Regions from separate parts of the Streptomyces saintjeani genome, predicted to be linked through region 1. Evidence: predicted binding sites of a transcription regulator. Region 1 holds the regulator's gene; the other holds the start of a gene.
What was found. Region 1 encodes HspR, which represses chaperone genes until heat shock. Its sites were predicted from a motif close to TTGAGNNNNNNNNNCTCAA; they were not measured.

Region 1 (8,063 bases):
ATCGGATCGGCGAGCGCACCATCCGCCCCGCGCGGGTGGCCGTCGCCGAACCGCAGCCCGGCGCGCAGACCGTCAAGGCCGAGGACGAGGCCGGCGACGAGAAGGACAACGGCCCTGAGGAGGGCTGACACGGACGACGAGCGGAAGGGGGTGCGTCGGGGATGAGCACCAAGGACTTCATCGAGAAGGACTTCTACAAGGTCCTCGGCGTCCCCAAGGACGCCACCGAGGCCGAGATCAAGAAGGCGTACCGCAAGCTCGCGCGCGAGTTCCACCCGGACGCCAACAAGGGCAACGCCAAGGCCGAGGAGCGCTTCAAGGAGATCTCCGAGGCGAACGACATCCTCGGCGACCCCAAGAAGCGCAAGGAGTACGACGAGGCGCGCGCCCTCTTCGGCAACGGCGGCTTCCGTCCGGGCCCGGGCGCGGGCGGCGGCTCGTTCAACTTCGACCTGGGCGACCTCTTCGGAGGCGGCGCGGGCGGCGGCTCCCAAGGCGGCTTCGGCGGCGGCATCGGGGACGTCTTCGGGGGCCTGTTCAACCGGGGCGGCACGACCGCGGGCCGTACCCAGCCCCGGCGCGGGCAGGACATCGACACCGAGGTGACCCTCAGCTTCACCGAGGCCATCGAGGGGGCGACGGTCCCGCTGCGCATGACCTCCCAGGCCGCATGCAAGGCGTGCTCGGGCACCGGCGACAAGAACGGCACGCCGCGCGTGTGCCCGACCTGCGTCGGCACCGGGCAGGTCGCGCGCGGCTCGGGCGGCGGCTTCTCGCTCACCGACCCGTGCCCCGACTGCAAGGGGCGCGGCCTGATCGCCGAGCAGCCCTGCGAGGACTGCCACGGCAGCGGCCGGGCCAAGTCGTCGCGGACGATGCAGGTCCGCATCCCGGCAGGGGTGACGGACGGGCAGCGGATCCGGCTGCGCGGCAAGGGCGGCCCGGGCGAGCGGGGCGGCACCGCCGGTGACCTCTACGTCGTCGTCCACGTCGGAAGCCATCCCGTCTTCGGGCGCAAGGACGACAACCTGACGGTGACCGTGCCGGTCACGTTCGCGGAGGCGGCGCTCGGCGGGGAGATCAAGGTGCCCACCCTGGGCGGGCCCGCGCTCACCCTGAAGCTGCCTCCGGGCACGCCCAACGGGCGCACCATGCGTGCGCGCGGGAAGGGCGCGGTCCGCAAGGACGGCACTCGCGGGGACCTGTTGGTCACCGTCGAGGTGAGTGTCCCGAAGGACGTGACGGGGAAGGCTCGTGACGCACTGGAGGCGTATCGCGAGGCGACCGCGGGCGAGGACCCGCGGGCGGAGCTGTTCGAGGCCGCGAAGGGAGCATGAGAGTGATGGACGGCCGCCGGCGCAACCCGTACGAACTGACCGAGGAGACCCCGGTCTACGTCATCTCGGTGGCGGCCCAGCTCTCCGGTCTGCACCCGCAGACCCTGCGGCAGTACGACCGTCTCGGCCTGGTCTCCCCGGACCGCACGGCCGGGCGGGGCCGCCGCTACTCGGCCCGCGACATCGAACTCCTGCGCACGGTGCAGGCGTTGTCGCAGGACGAGGGCATCAACCTGGCCGGCATCAAGCGGATCATCGAGCTGGAGAACCAGGTCGCCGCGCTCCAGTCCCGGGTCGCGGAGCTGGAGTCGGCGCTGGACGGCGCCGCCGCGGCGATGCAGCAGCGCGAGGCCGCGGTGCACGCGTCGTACCGGCGCGACCTGGTGCCGTACCAGGAGGTGCAGCAGACCAGCGCGTTGGTGGTCTGGCGGCCGAAGAAGCCCAAGGACTGAGACACGGCCGAGATCGGTCAAGGATGGACGAAACACCGTGAAAGGGTTCGGAGTTCATGACTCCGGGCCCTTTCGTGCTTCTCAAGTGGCGGGGGTGTGAAGGGAGTTGGGGAAGGCTGAGGAGTCGTCTCCATGTGTTGCCGTTGCCTCAGCGCAGGGTGATGTTGCCATCTCGTTAAGTGATTCTTCTTGACTCTGCGGGAGCGGGCCGCGTTGGCTCTCAGTACCTGGGTCCTGGAAGTCGCCGTGCCCACGTCCGGAACGTCACCTGAAGTGAGCCCCCGCATGCGTCGTATCGCCATATCCGTCGTCGCTTCGACGATGACCCTCTCGCTCGCCGGATGCGGGATGCTGAACGCGACGGGGGACACGGCCGACGCGAGCCCGACGAAGGGCAACGACCTCACGGTCGGCGTGCTCATGCCGGAGAAGACCAACACCCGGTACGAGCAGTTCGACTACCCGATCATCCAGAAGACGATCGCCCAGCTCACGAACAAGCAGGGCAGGACGGTCTACGAGAACGCCTCGGCCAAGGCGGCGACGCAGGTCCAGCAGATGGAGAAGATGATCAGCGACAAGGTGGACCTGATCCTCCTCGACGCGGTCGACTCCAAGGGCATCGCCGCCACGGTCGAGAAGGCCAAGGACGCGGGCATCCCGGTCATCGCCTACGACCGGCTCGCCGAGGGGCCCATCGACGCGTACGTCTCCTTCGACAACGAGCTCGTCGGGCAGGTGCAGGGGCGCACCCTCGTCGAGACGATCAACAACGCGAGCACCGCCGACAAGATCGTCATGATCAACGGCTCGCCGACCGACCCCAACGCCGGGCAGTTCAAGGCGGGCGCGCTCTCCGAGATCGACGGGCGGGTGACCGTCGCGGCCTCCTACGACACCGACGAGTGGAGCCCGGCCCTCGCGCAGTCCGAGATGGCGCAGGCGATCCAGCGGATCGGCAAGAACAACATCGCGGGGGTGTACTCCGCGAACGACGCGATGGCCGGGGGCGCGCTGAAGGCGCTCGAAGCGGCGGGGGTCACCGATCTGCCGCCGATCACCGGGCAGGACGCCGAACTGCCCGCCGTGCAGCGGATCATCACCGGCAAGCAGTTCATGAGCGTCTACAAGCCCTATCCGCAGATGGCCGCCGCCGCCGCGGAGATGGCCGTCGCCAAGATCCAGGGCAAGGACATCAAGTTCGACTCGCTGACGCGGGACCGGGTGGACAGCCCGACGAACAAGAAGATCCCGGCGCAGCTGGTGACCGTGGTCGCGCTGACCAAGAGCAATGTGAAGCAGACGGTGGTGGCCGACGGGATCTACACGGTCGGGCAGATCTGCACGGCGAAGTTCGAGGCGGCTTGCGAGGCGGTCAACCTCAAGTAGGGGGGACCGGGGGTACTCCGGCGGGAGCCGGGGGGTCGGCCAGGGGCGGCGGGGTGTTCCGGTAGGGGATACAGGGGGTACCTCGGTAGGGGGTCTGCCGGGAGTACTTCGGTAGGGGGTACTCCGGGGCTACCCGTCCATCAGCGGTTTCATCGGGATCAGCAGGCCGTCCGGGGCGTGTGCCGCCGGGGTCGTCGCCATCCAGCTCGCCGGGTCGCGGTCGCCGGTCACCCGCAGGCCGGTGATCTTCGCGCCGCGGGGTACGTCGTACCAGAGCTCCACCTCCACGAGGGAGTGGCCGCCGATCGAGATCGACTCGTGCTGGCGGCGTACGGCCATGGCGAAGCTGTCGGGGCGGGCCGCGCGGCCTGTCGCGCCCTCCAGGCGCTGGTCCTTCACGGCGTAGGTGTGGAAGTCGGCGCTGGGGTTGTCGACGCGGAGTCTGGCCGCGCAGAACTGGCCGTCGGGCATGGCGTCGCTGTGGGTGCCGGTGACGCCGAGGATGCCGCAGCGCAGGGAGAGGACGGTGAAGACGAGGTGGCCGTCCTGGTGGGGGCGGGAGGGGGGTTGGGGGGTGGGGGTGGCGTTGGGTGCGGTGCCGGGGGTGGAGCCTGTGTCGCAGCTTGTGATGAGGACGGGGGCGAGGAGGGCGAGGGGGAGGGTCAGCAGGGCCGGGAGGCGGCGTAGGGGGGTGATCGGGTGGGAGGGGTCTGGTGTGCCTCGGTTCGCCATACCTGGGATTGTGCGGGGTGCGGGCGGGGGTGGGGAGGGGTATGGCGGGGGAGGGTTGCGTCGTACTGCGGGGAGGGCGCCAAGGTGTCGTCGTACCTCGGTCGTACACGGGTAGTACCCGGGGCGTACGCGGGGCGTGGAGGCTCCTGTCGGGTGTCCTCGTGGGCGCGTGGTGGACCCGGCCGGACGGGGAGCGTCCGGCCGGGTCTCCCGGGCGAGCGGCAGCCCGGGTGGAGCGGTTCCACCATGCCGTGAGTGGGTACGGTGCACCACCGTCAGCTTGTTGCAGTGCGAGGGGCGGAGGCGGGTCGAAACGGCCGTATACCGGGGGATTTCAGGTCGCGTGACCGAGGGCGCCGTGTTGCGGAGCCGGGTGGACGCCCCGCATAGTTGCGCTGCGGAAGAGCAAACTGCGGGGGTGGGATGGACGATGACCGGGCACGGGACGGAGCATCCCCCGCACGGTGCCGACCGACTGTGCGAGGCCGGTGACCGGGTCTACTCCCGCGCCGTGCGCCGTGGCCGCATCCCGCGCGCCGACGCCGGACCGGTCCCCTGTCTCCTCGAACTCGCCCTGCTGCACCCCGATCCCGACGACATGGACTGGCTCGTCCCGACCGCGCCGCAGGAGGTCATGACGCGGCTCCTGCGGGGCCTGTACGACGACGTCAGCGAGAGCCGGCGCCGGATGGGCGCGGCGGTCGCCGCCTTCGAGTGGTACGCCGGGCTCGGCGGCCCCGTCAGCGTCTCCGGCGAGGGCATGGCGCTGCGCGTCCTCGACGGGGCGTCCCGGATCCAGGCCGCGCTCGACGAGGCGACCGACGCGTGCACGACCGAGGTGCTGACCGTCCAGCCCGGCGGGATCCGGCGCGAGCACGAGCTCTCCGAAGGGCTGCACCGGGCGATGTCCCTGCGGGCGCGGGGAGTTCGGATGCGCGACCTCTACAACCACGTCGCCCGGCACGGCCAAGGGCTGCTCACCTACCTCGACTTGATGGGCGACGCCGTCGAGGCGCGCACCCTCGACGAGGTCACCGACCGGCTCATGGTGTTCGACCGGGTCGTCGCCTTCATCCCGGCGAACCCCGACCGCACGATGGCGCTTGAGCTGCGGCATCCCGCGCTGATCACGTACCTGGTCACGGTCTTCGAGCGCCTGTGGCGGCTGGCGATTCCGCTCTCCACGGCCATCCCGGCGCCTGCTGTCGAGGGCGTCTCCCATCGGGAGCAGTCCATCGCCGCGTTGCTCGCGGAAGGCCACCAAGACGCCGTCATCGCCGAGCGGTTGGGAATCAGCGTCCGTACCTGCCGGGCCCATATCGCCCGGCTCTCCGAGACGTTGGGGGCGGCGAGCCGTACGCAGCTCGGGGTGCGGATCGCTCAGGTCGGGCTGGTGGGGGGTGGGGGGACCTACGAGGCGGGCAAGGGGGTCACTCTTCCCGGTCAAGGATTCCCGACTGGCCTATGAGGTAGCCGAGTTGGGCTCGGCTGTCGCTGCCGAGGGTGGCGGCCAGCTTCGCGATGTGCTCGCGGGCCGTGCGGACGTTCATGCCGAGGCGGTCGGCGATGACGGCGTCCGTGTGGCCCTCGACGAGGAGGGCGGCGATGGTGCGTTGACGTGCGGTGATGCCGTCCGGGGAAGGCGGCCGGACAGCCTGGGGGTACATGGGGGTGGCGAGGTTCCAGAGGCGGTCGAAGGTGGTGGTGAAGTAGCTGATGAGGGCCGGGTGCCGGACTTCCAGGGCGAGGGTGCGGTCCTCGTTCGCAGGGATGTAGGCGACTGCACGGTCGATGATGATGAGCCGGTCTGTGACCTGGTCGAGGGTGCGGGCTTCGGCGTCGCCTCGCAGCTGTTCGTAGCGGGCGATAGTCGTGAGCTTGTGCTGCTGGGTGTGCTGGTAGAGGGCGCGGATACGGCCACCGCGGTCGAGCAGCGCTTGGTCGCGTTCCAAGGCGGCTTTCACCGTTGAAGGGATGCGGCCCGTGAAAGAGGGCTGGATGGTGAGGAGTTCACCGGTGCTGCCGGCCATGGCCTCGGTGATGGCTCGGTTGATGCGGTCTTTACCGCTCAAGACCCTGAGGGTCGGCGTGTCCGTCGTCGCTGGGTTCGTGTCGTACTTCACCAACCGTTCGAACAGCTCGGCCAGTCGTTCCTCCCGCTTCCGCTCGTCGGCGATGCGGCGGGCGGAGCGGCTGAGCATACGGTGCAGGGCGAAGGCGGCGGAGACCGGTTCCAGTCGGTTCAGGTCGTCCACGGAAGGGTGCAGCAGGCCGAAGTCCACGAGGCAGGGGGATTGTTGGACGTCGGCGACCGGTATGTGGCCTTCCCGTAGGGCCCGTTCATACAGTTCCGTACCCGCTTCGCAGAGTTCTTCCACGCCGTGGGGTGGGTGGAGAGCTGTCATGCGTCGACTTCCTTCTGCTCCAGGATCCCCGACTGGGCGATCAGATAGCCGAGTTGAGCCCTGCTGTCGCTGCCCAGGGTCGTCGCGAGCTTGGCGATGTGGACGCGGGCCGTGCGGATGTTCATGCCGAGGCGGTCGGCGATGACGGAGTCCGTGTGGCCCTCGACCAGGAGGGCGGCGATGGCGCGTTGGCGGGGGGTGATGCCGGTCAGGGGGGTGCGGTGGGGGGAACGGGGGTGCATGGGGGTGGCCAGGCGCCAGAGGCGGTCGAAGGTGGTCGCGAAGTACGTGATGAGTGCCGGGTGGCGGACTTCGAGGGCGAGGGAGCGGTCCGTGCCGGCAGGGATGAAGGCGACCGCGCGGTCGACGAGGATGAGGCGGTCGGTGACCTCGTCGAGCGTGCGGGCCTCGACGTCGCCCCTCAACTGCTCGTAACGGGCCAGGGTTTCGGGGATGTGGCGCTGGGTGTGCTGGTAGAGCGTACGGATCCGGCCGCCCCGGTCCAGGAGCGCCTGGTCGCGCTCCAGGGCCACGCCGACCGTCCTCGGGTGGCGGTCGGGGGAGGGCTGGATGGCGAGGAGTTCGCCCGAGGCGGTGGCCATCGTCGCGGAGATCGCGGAGTTGATGCGGTCGACGCCGCTGAGCAGTTGGGTGCCGGAGGTCTTCGTGCCGCCGCTGTCCGGTAGGGCGAGCGCGAGGAGCGGCTCGAAGGTCTCCGCGAGCCGTGTGCTCTGTCTGCGGCGCCGGGCGATGTCGTCGTCGGCGGTGCGCTGGAGGCGGGCGAGGGCGATGGCGGGGGGTACCGGCCGCAGCCGTCGTACGTCTTCGAAGTCCGGTTGCAGGAGGCCCGCTTCGAGCAGGCAGGGCAGCAACTCCGCTTCGGATGCCGGGACTTGGTCCTCGCGCAGTGCGCGGGTGTACAGCTCCAGGCCCGCTTCGCACAGGTCCTCCACGCCGTGGGGTGGGTGGGGCACCGTCATGTGTCGGTTTCCTTCTGTTCAAGGATTCCGGACTCGCCTGTGCGGTAACCGAGTTGGGGGTTGCTCTGTGCCGCGGGGTGTTCGCGGGGGGTCCGGATGTTCGTGCCGGGACGGGACGTGATCGCGGCGTCCGTGCGGCCTTCGGCCAGGAGTGCGGCGGAGGCTCGTCGGCGGGGCGGGGCACCGTCGGGTGAGAGGTGCTGGGCGGTCTTGGGGGGTTGGGGCGTCGTGTGCTGGTGCAGGGGGCGCGTACGGCCGTCCCGGGGCGCCTTCGGTGGGAGGGGCTCGGCCGAGGGGCCGGGCGTGGCCTGCCTGATCGCGTCGTCGGTCCGGGCGGGGGTGGGAGGTTCCGCCGAGGTGGGGGGCCAGCGTTTGTGCTTGTGCCCCTGCTCGCGCTTGGGGAGGGGCTGGAGCGGCGCGTAGGGCTCGGTCGGGTGGGGGAGGGCTTCGGCATCCGCTCCGTGCGTACGGGGCCCGCTCAGCGCCCGCGCGTAGAGCGCGAGGTTCTCCCCGCGCGCTTCCTCGGTGCTGTGACGGTGTGCTTCCACGTCACCTCATTGCTCCCTGTCCAGGATTCCGGACTGGGCGATGAGGTAGCCGAGCTGGGCGCGGCTGCCGCTGCCGAGGGCTGTGGCGAGTTTGGCGATGTGGGCGCGGCAGGTGCGGACGTTCATGCCGAGGCGGCGGGCGATGGCTTCGTCTACGTGGCCTTCGATGAGGAGCTTGGCGATGGAGTGCTGGATCTCGGTCAGACCGTCGGCGGCGGCT
Region 2 (8,063 bases), 1.2 Mb from region 1:
CACCGCCTGCACTCCCACCCCACCCGCATGTCCGGCGGTGAACGCCAGCGCGTCGCGATCGCCCGCGCGCTGGCTCACGGTCCCTCCCTCCTCCTGTGCGACGAACCCACGGGCAACCTGGACTCCGTGAACTCCCGGCGGGTGCTGGATCTGCTGGCGGGGCTGCACGAGGACGGGATGACGGTGCTGGTCATCACGCACGACCCCGAGGTGGCTGTCCGGGGGGTACGGACGATCGCTGTGCGGGACGGGGTTCTGGGGGAGGGCGGCGGGATCGAGGGCGACGACGCCGAGGGCGGCGGGATCGGGGGTGCCGGGGCGGAGGGCGGCGCGGTCGAGGGGGTCGAGGTCGAGAGCGGCGGGGCGGAGCCGGTGGGGAGCGAGGCCGTGGGCAGCGAGGCCGTGGCGAGCCGGGCCGAGCGGGGGAGGAGCGCGTGAGGTGGCGCCGTACGGATGCTCCCGGCGAGGTGTCCGCCGGTGCGTCCGCCGGTGCCGGGAGGGACGCGGTGCCGGCCTCCCGGCTGGACTGGCGGGACCTGTTCGCCGAGGCGCTGTCCGGGGTGTTGCAGCGGCCCGCGCGGTCCGCGCTGACCTCGCTCGGGACGGTGCTCGGGGTGGGGGCGTTCGTGGCGGTGCTGGGGCTGACGGCGACCGCGTCGGCGCAGATCGACGACCGGTTCAACGCGCTGACGGCGACCGAGGTGACGTTGCAGGACGCGGCGGCCGAGCGGGACCCCGGGGGCGGGACGGCGTTCGGGCCGGACGCCGAGCAGCTGATCACGCGGGTCAACGGGGTGCGCGCGGGGGGTGTGCTGTGGCCCGTCAAGCTGCCCGCCGGCCAGCAGGTCACCGGCTCCCCGCTGGTGAGCGGCGTGCACGCCGACACCACCGTCTACGCCGCGTCCCCCGAGGCACTGGACGCCGCGCACCTCACGCTCACGCAGGGGCGCCTGTACGACCGGCGGCTCAGCGAGCGCCGCGAGCCGGTCGTGGTCGTCAGTGAGACGGTGGCCCGGCGGCTGGGCATCACCAGCCTGGACACCGACCCCGCGGTGTTCATCGGCGACCGGTCGTTCACGGTGACGGGCATCGCCTCCGACGCCGAGCGGCGGCCGGAACTCCTGCTGTCCGTGATGGTGCCGCGCACGACCGCCGAGGCCCTGTGGGGGCCGCCGGCCGAGGGGTCGGCCACGATGCTCGTCGCGACTCGGCTGGGCGCCGCCGGGCAGGTGGCCCGCGAGGCGCCGGTCGCCGTACGCGCGGACCACCCCGAGTACGTCCGCGCCGTCGCGCCGCCCGATCCGCGGACCCTGCGCTCCTCGGTCGGTGACGACCTCGCGCAGCTCTTCCTCGCCCTCGCCGGGATCTGCCTGGTCATCGGCGCGGTCGGCATCGCGAACACCACCCTCGTCGCCGTCCTGGAACGCACCGCCGAGATCGGCCTGCGCCGCGCCCTGGGCGCCCGCCGCCACCACGTCACCCTCCAGTTCCTCACCGAGTCGGGAGCCCTCGGCGCCCTCGGCGGTCTGGTCGGCACCAGCGTCGGCGTCCTGGTGGTGATCACGGTCTCCCTCGCCCGGACCTGGTCCCCGGTCGTCCACCCCCTGGTGGTCGCCTCGGCCCCCCTGATCGGCCTCGTGACCGGCCTCCTCGCGGGCCTCTACCCCGCGAGCCGGGCGGCGAGGGTGGAACCGGTGGAGGCCCTGCGCCGCTGAGCGCTCCGCCGGCCCGGTACCGAATCCGGTCCGGACGGTGTTGTCGAAAGGGCGGTTCCCCAGGTGCCCATGTGTTGCCTCCCCGTCCGTCTCGGTGGTCCCCAGCGTCGCACCCGGCACTGACAACCGCCCTGACCTGCGAAATCCTTGTGATCGCTCACGGCGAACACGGAGCCGGGAACATTCGGCGGCTCACATGCATTGAGTCGGCATAGCTCAACTTGACTGCCGAAGGGGAGATCATGGCTTCGTCGTCCTCAACGCTCACTCTGCCCGTGCTGCCGCTCGACGGCGAGGTCGTTCTGCCGGGCATGGTGGTTCCGTTGGATCTGAATGACGCTGATGTGAGGGCCGCGGTGGAGGCGGCGCAGGCCGCCGCGCGGACCGAGTCCGGGAAGCCGAGGGTGCTGATGGTGCCCCGGGTGGACGGGAATTACGCGGGGACCGGTGTGCTCGGGACCGTGGAGCAGGTCGGGAGGCTCGCCGACGGTGATCCCGGTGCGCTGATCCGTGGCCGGGCGCGGGTGAAGATCGGCGCCGGGACCACCGGACCGGGCGCCGCGCTGTGGGTGGAGGGGAGCCGGCTCGACGAGACGCTGCCCGACCCGCTGCCGGGGAGCGTCACCGAGCTGGTCAAGGAGTACAAGGCGCTGGCCACCGCGTGGCTGCGCAAGCGCGGCGCCTGGCAGGTCGTCGACCGGGTACAGGCCATCGACGACGTGTCCGCGCTGGCCGACAACTCCGGATACTCCCCGTTCCTGACCGTGGACCAGAAGGTCGAGCTGCTGGAGACGGCCGACCCGGTCGCCCGCCTGAAGCTGGCGGCCCAGCAACTGCGCGACCACCTCGCCGAGCAGGACGTCGCCGAGACGATCGCGAAGGACGTCCAGGAGGGCGTCGACAAGCAGCAGCGCGAGTTCCTGCTCCGCCGCCAGCTCGACGCCGTCCGCAAGGAGCTGCGTGAGCTGAACGGCGAGACCGAGGGGGAGGAGTCGGACGACTACCGCGCCCGCGTGGAGGCCGCCGACCTGCCGGAGAAGGTCCGCGAGGCCGCCCTCAAGGAGGTCGACAAGCTGGAGCGGTCCAGCGACCAGTCCCCGGAGGGCTCCTGGATCCGCACCTGGCTGGACACGGTCCTCGAACTCCCGTGGAACGAGCGCACGCAGGACGCGTACGACATCCAGGGCGCCAAGTCGGTCCTGGACGCCGAGCACGCGGGCCTGGAGGACGTGAAGGAGCGCATCACCGAGTACCTGGCCGTCCGCAAGCGGCGTGGGGACCGGGGCCTGGGCGTCATCGGCGGCCGGCGCGGGGGCGCCGTACTGGCCCTCGTGGGGCCGCCCGGCGTCGGCAAGACGAGTCTCGGTGAGTCCGTCGCGCACGCGATGGGCCGCAAGTTCGTCCGCGTCGCCCTCGGCGGCGTCCGGGACGAGGCCGAGATCCGGGGCCACCGGCGTACGTACGTCGGCGCGCTGCCCGGGCGGATCGTGCGCGCGATCAAGGAGGCCGGGTCGATGAACCCCGTCGTCCTGCTCGACGAGATCGACAAGGTCGGCTCCGACTTCCGGGGCGACCCGGCCGCCGCCCTCCTCGAAGTCCTCGACCCCGCGCAGAACCACACCTTCCGCGACCACTACCTGGAGGTCGAACTCGACCTGTCGGACGTGGTGTTCCTCGCCACGGCCAACGTCCTGGAGGCCATCCCGGAGGCCCTGCTCGACCGGATGGAACTGGTCCGGCTCGACGGGTACACGGAGGACGAGAAGGTCGTCATCGCCCGCGACCACCTGCTCCCGCGCCAGCTGGAGCGCGCGGGCCTGAACACCGACGAGGTCACCCTCGACGAGAGCGCGCTGCGCAAGCTCGCCGGGGAGTACACCCGCGAGGCCGGGGTCCGCACCCTGGAGCGGTCCATCGCACGCCTGCTCCGCAAGGTCGCCGCGCAGCACGAACTGGGCGAGCGGGAGCTGCCGTTCACGATCCGGGACGAGGACCTGCGCGCGCTCATCGGGCGCCCGCACCACGTGCCGGAGTCCGCGCAGGACCCCGCCGAGCGCCGTACGGCCGTCCCGGGTGTCGCGACCGGGCTCGCGGTGACCGGCGCGGGCGGCGACGTCCTGTTCGTCGAGGCGTCCCTCGCGGACCCGGAGACGGGCGCGGCGGGCCTCACCCTGACCGGGCAGCTCGGGGACGTGATGAAGGAGTCCGCGCAGATCGCGCTGAGCTTCCTGCGCTCGCGCGGCGCCGAGCTGGAACTGCCGGTCGGCGACCTCAAGGACCGGGGCGTGCACATCCACTTCCCGGCGGGCGCGGTCCCCAAGGACGGCCCGAGCGCCGGCATCACGATGACGACCGCGCTGGCCTCGCTGCTCTCCGGACGGCTGGTCCGCACGGACGTGGCGATGACCGGCGAGGTGTCGCTGACCGGGCGCGTGCTGCCGATCGGCGGCGTCAAGCAGAAGCTGCTGGCCGCGCACCGGGCCGGGGTGAAGACCGTCATCATCCCCAAGCGCAACGAGGCCGACCTGGACGACGTCCCGGCGGAGGTGCTGGACAAGCTCGACGTCCACGCGGTGACGGATGTGCGGCAGGTGCTGGAGCTGGCGCTGACGCCCGCGAGGAATGAGGTTCCGGTGGCGGCGTGACGGGCGTCGCCGGATGAAGTGAAGGCTCGGGTTCCCCTCGCGGGGGCCCGAGCCTTCGCGGACCGAACTGGACCCGTCCCCTGACAAGCCCCCTACGCCGACCTGCGAAATACTGTCCGAACTGCGGCGATGAGCCGAGCGGACGACAGGGAGCACCGAAGTGAGTGACGACGGGAACGGCGGCGTCGTGGGAGGGGCCGACCGGGAGTTCCTCTCGCTGGAACGGGAGCTGACCGTGTTGCTGCGGCGGGCTCGCGCCAACCAGGGCGAGATGGCCCGCGAGGTGCACCCCGACCTGGAGCCCGCCGCGTACGGGCTGCTCGTACGGCTGGAGGAGACCGGGCGGCGCCGGGCCACCGAACTGGCCGCGTACATCGGCGTCGGCAAGGCGACGATGTCCCGGCAGCTGCGCGCGCTGGAGGAGCTGGGCCTCATCGCCCGCGAGCCCGACCCGGCGGACGGCAGGGCCTGGCTCGTCGAGCTGACGGAGGAGGGCCGCAGCCGGGTGAGCCGGGTCCGCGAGGCGCGGCGCGCGATCTACGTGGCGCAGCTCGCGCACTGGGACCGCCGGGAGGTCTCGGAACTGGCGCGGCTGCTGGGGGAGTTGAACCAGGTGATGGAGAAGCAGAGCTGACAGCGCCCTTGTCGACGCCCCGCGCTACAGCTCCACGTACACCGCGCTCGCGTCGTCGTGCGTCTTGCTCCGCCGCAGGAACACCCGCGCCTGCGCGTCCGCCGTCTCCAACTCCCGTACGCGGGAGACGAGTCCGTGTGCCCCCGCCTTGCGGACGTACGGCAGCAGGTCGGCCCAGCCGCCCTCGTGGAACTTCTCGGTCCAGCGGGTCGCGCCGTCCGTGAGGCCGAGGAGGGTGCGGACGTCGGAGCGCGGGACGCGGCCCGTCACCGCGCGCGCCGCCACCGACGGGTCCGCGGCGGCCGTGAAGAAGCCGCCCTCCTTGTTGCGGGCACGGGCGTCGGTGACCTCGTCGGAGACGAGGAGCTCGCGGGGGAGGCGGGCGAGGCGGTCGTCGAGGACCGGGGTGACCGTGCCGTCGGGGGACTCCAGGAGGAGCGCCGCGTCGGACAGGACCAGGTACTCCACGGCCTCGGCACCCCACCGCGCGAGCGCGACCGTCGCCTGCGGCGTACGCGGGTGAGAAAGGTCACAGGTTTGTGAATGGGAGGTCGCGGTTCGGTGGATCGCCCGGGACAACGCCTCCACCAGCGGAACATCCAGGAGGGAAACGGTCAGTTCGGTCAGCGCCCCGCCGAGCCGCGCGGTGTACCAGGGCACCGTGTGGACGCACCCCGTCGGACCGCGCGGCGGCGTCACCCCGTCCAGCACGACGAGCACGCCCCCCTGCCCGGCTGCGGGAACGCAGAGCGCCGCGAAGTCCTCGTTGGGGCGGGCCGGATCGCCCGGCTCGGACACAAGTTCCGTACGCATGGGGCCAGTCTGCACATACCCGGGTGTACGGCGCCCGAACGGCTCGCGATGATCGCCCCGTTGAGGTTTCCTCGCAGGTCAGGCGGGTGATTTGGGCGGTAATCGAGCCCTTGGGGAATACGTGGCGGCGAATACTGCCAAAGCCCGGCGCCCGCGTCCAACCGACGGGCCGCAGGGCCGACCGGTGCGCGTCGGCGGAACTTGCCCGCCAACTCCCCTCCGATGTTCACTCCTTCGGGTGGCGGGTCAGGTGATGAGCGCTTCCCGCCCACCGGCACTGGGAGGGTCGGGGACCGTACCGGTTGTGCGCTGTTGTTGACCGAGCGTCATCCGGTCCCATGGGTACACGAGTTACAGGAATGCGAGCACCGGTGCAGAAGACGCGGCCTGGGCGCACAGAACAGTCGGCTTCCGGGGCAGGTTCGCCCGCCGGTGCGGCTTCTTCGGGTGCGCCCGTCGGCAAGGGCCGGCCGACCCATGTGCGCAACCGGCTGATCATCGCCGTGGCCGTGGTGGCCGCCGCGATCGGCGCGGCCGGTACGCCGTCCGTGCTCGCGCTCTCCGCCGAACTCAAGGACTCCCAGGAGCTGGTGACGCTCGCCGAGCGCACCCAGGAGGCGCTGGTCCTCGCGCACTCCCTCGCCGACGAGCGCGACCAGGTCACGGCGTACGTCGCGACCGGCCGCGACAAGGAGAGCGCGCCCGACACGCAGGTCACCGCCCGTGTCGACCGGCAGCTCACCGACCTGCGCGCCGCCGGGAACCTCCCCGCCGCCGTCTCCGGCATCGCCGCGATCCGGAAGAACGCGCTCGACGGGAAGAGCACGCCGCTCCAGGCGCACGAGGCGTACTCGAAGACCATCACCGAGCTGCACCGCCTCGCCGAACAACTCGCCCAGCAGACCCCGCCGCGCGCGGGCGCGGGTGCGTACGCCCTCGCCGAGCTCGACTCCGCCGTCCAACAGGCCGCCGCCGCCCGGGGGTTGCTGGTCGCCGCGCTCGACGTGCCGGTCGACGACGGCTACGACACGTCCGGCGCCGCCGAGGTGCGCGACGCCCTCAGCGCCGCCGCCCAACAGGCCCGCCTGCGCTCGGACTCGGCGCTCGCGGACTTCCGCGAGACGGCTCCGCGGCGGATGGTCGACGCGTACGACTCGACGGTCACCGGCGGCGAGAACGACGCCGCCGAGCGGTACTTGACCCGGCTCACCGACCAACCCGTCCTCGGCGACGACGACGTGAAGGCCGCGCCGGCCGCGGTGGACGCGGCTCTGTCCGCCCGCATCGAGCTGATGCGCGGCGTCGAGGCGTCCCTGTTCGACCGCCGTACCAAGGAACTCGAGACCCTCCGCGACGACGACGTCACCGGGCTCGAACTGCGCGTCGCGCTGCTCGGGGCGCTCATGCTGGTCGCCGTCGGCGTCGCCACCGGGATGGCGCGCAGCCTCACCCGGCCGCTGTCCGCTGTCCGCCGGGGGGCCGGGCGGCTCGCCGAGGCGGCGGAGCCCGGCGCCGAGGAACCGGTCAAGTTCACCGGCCGCAATGACGAGTTCGCGCAGGTCGTGCGGTCGATCAACGCGCTGCACGCGCACGCCGCCGGGCTGCACGAGCGGATCGGCACGCTGGAGGCCGACCGCAAGCACCTCGTCGGGCAGCGGCAGAAGATGGCCGACGCGCGCGAGGAACTCCGTACCGAACTCGCCTCGGTCACCGGGCAGTTGGAGCGGCTGCGGGCGTCCATCGGGTCCACGTTCGGCACCCTCTCGCTGCGGACCCTCGGGCTCATCGAGCGTCAACTCGCCGTCATCGAGGGGCTGGAGGAGCGCGAGCAGGACCCCGAGCGGCTCGCGACGCTGTTCAAGCTGGACCACTTCGCCACCGTCATGCGGCGGCACAGCGAGAACCTGCTCGTCCTCGCGGGGACCGAGCATGTGCAGCAACACCCCGGTCCCGTACCGCTCGTCGACGTCGTGCGCGCCGCAGTCTCCGAGATCGAGCGGTACGACCGGGTCCGGATCTCCGCCCTTCCCGCGCACGCCCACATCGCCGGGTTCGCCGCCGACGACCTCTCCCATCTGCTCGCCGAGTTGATGGAGAACGCGACCTCCTTCTCGCCGCCCGACCTGCCCGTCGAGGTCTCCGGCTGGCTCCTGGAGAACGGCGACGTCATTCTCTCCGTCCAGGACGAGGGCCTCGGCATCGAACCGGCCCGCCGCGACGCCCTGAACACCCGCCTCGCCGAGTCCGACCCCGAGG

Region 2: lon (endopeptidase La) is a predicted target of HspR. The motif match lies at 1,917-1,935, and genes of this name have one in related genera.

The regions. Positions count from the first base shown of each region.
Region 1 is NZ_CP189624.1:5,083,375-5,091,437, forward strand. Features, by position in the region: gene grpE (nucleotide exchange factor GrpE) at 1-128, shown strand, start outside; gene dnaJ (molecular chaperone DnaJ) at 162-1,337, shown strand; gene ACQCO7_RS23270 (heat shock protein transcriptional repressor HspR) at 1,343-1,789, shown strand; gene ACQCO7_RS23275 (sugar ABC transporter substrate-binding protein) at 2,075-3,178, shown strand; gene ACQCO7_RS23280 (DUF4352 domain-containing protein) at 3,308-3,910, opposite strand; gene ACQCO7_RS23285 (helix-turn-helix transcriptional regulator) at 4,341-5,378, shown strand; gene ACQCO7_RS23290 (helix-turn-helix transcriptional regulator) at 5,341-6,315, opposite strand; gene ACQCO7_RS23295 (LuxR C-terminal-related transcriptional regulator) at 6,312-7,295, opposite strand; gene ACQCO7_RS23300 (hypothetical protein) at 7,292-7,843, opposite strand; gene ACQCO7_RS23305 (helix-turn-helix transcriptional regulator) at 7,850-8,063, opposite strand, start outside.
Region 2 is NZ_CP189624.1:6,306,916-6,314,978, forward strand. Features, by position in the region: gene ACQCO7_RS28910 (ABC transporter ATP-binding protein) at 1-438, shown strand, start outside; gene ACQCO7_RS28915 (ABC transporter permease) at 468-1,715, shown strand; gene lon (endopeptidase La) at 1,958-4,360, shown strand; gene ACQCO7_RS28925 (MarR family winged helix-turn-helix transcriptional regulator) at 4,521-4,994, shown strand; gene ACQCO7_RS28930 (protein phosphatase 2C domain-containing protein) at 5,019-5,807, opposite strand; gene ACQCO7_RS28935 (sensor histidine kinase) at 6,179-8,063, shown strand, end outside.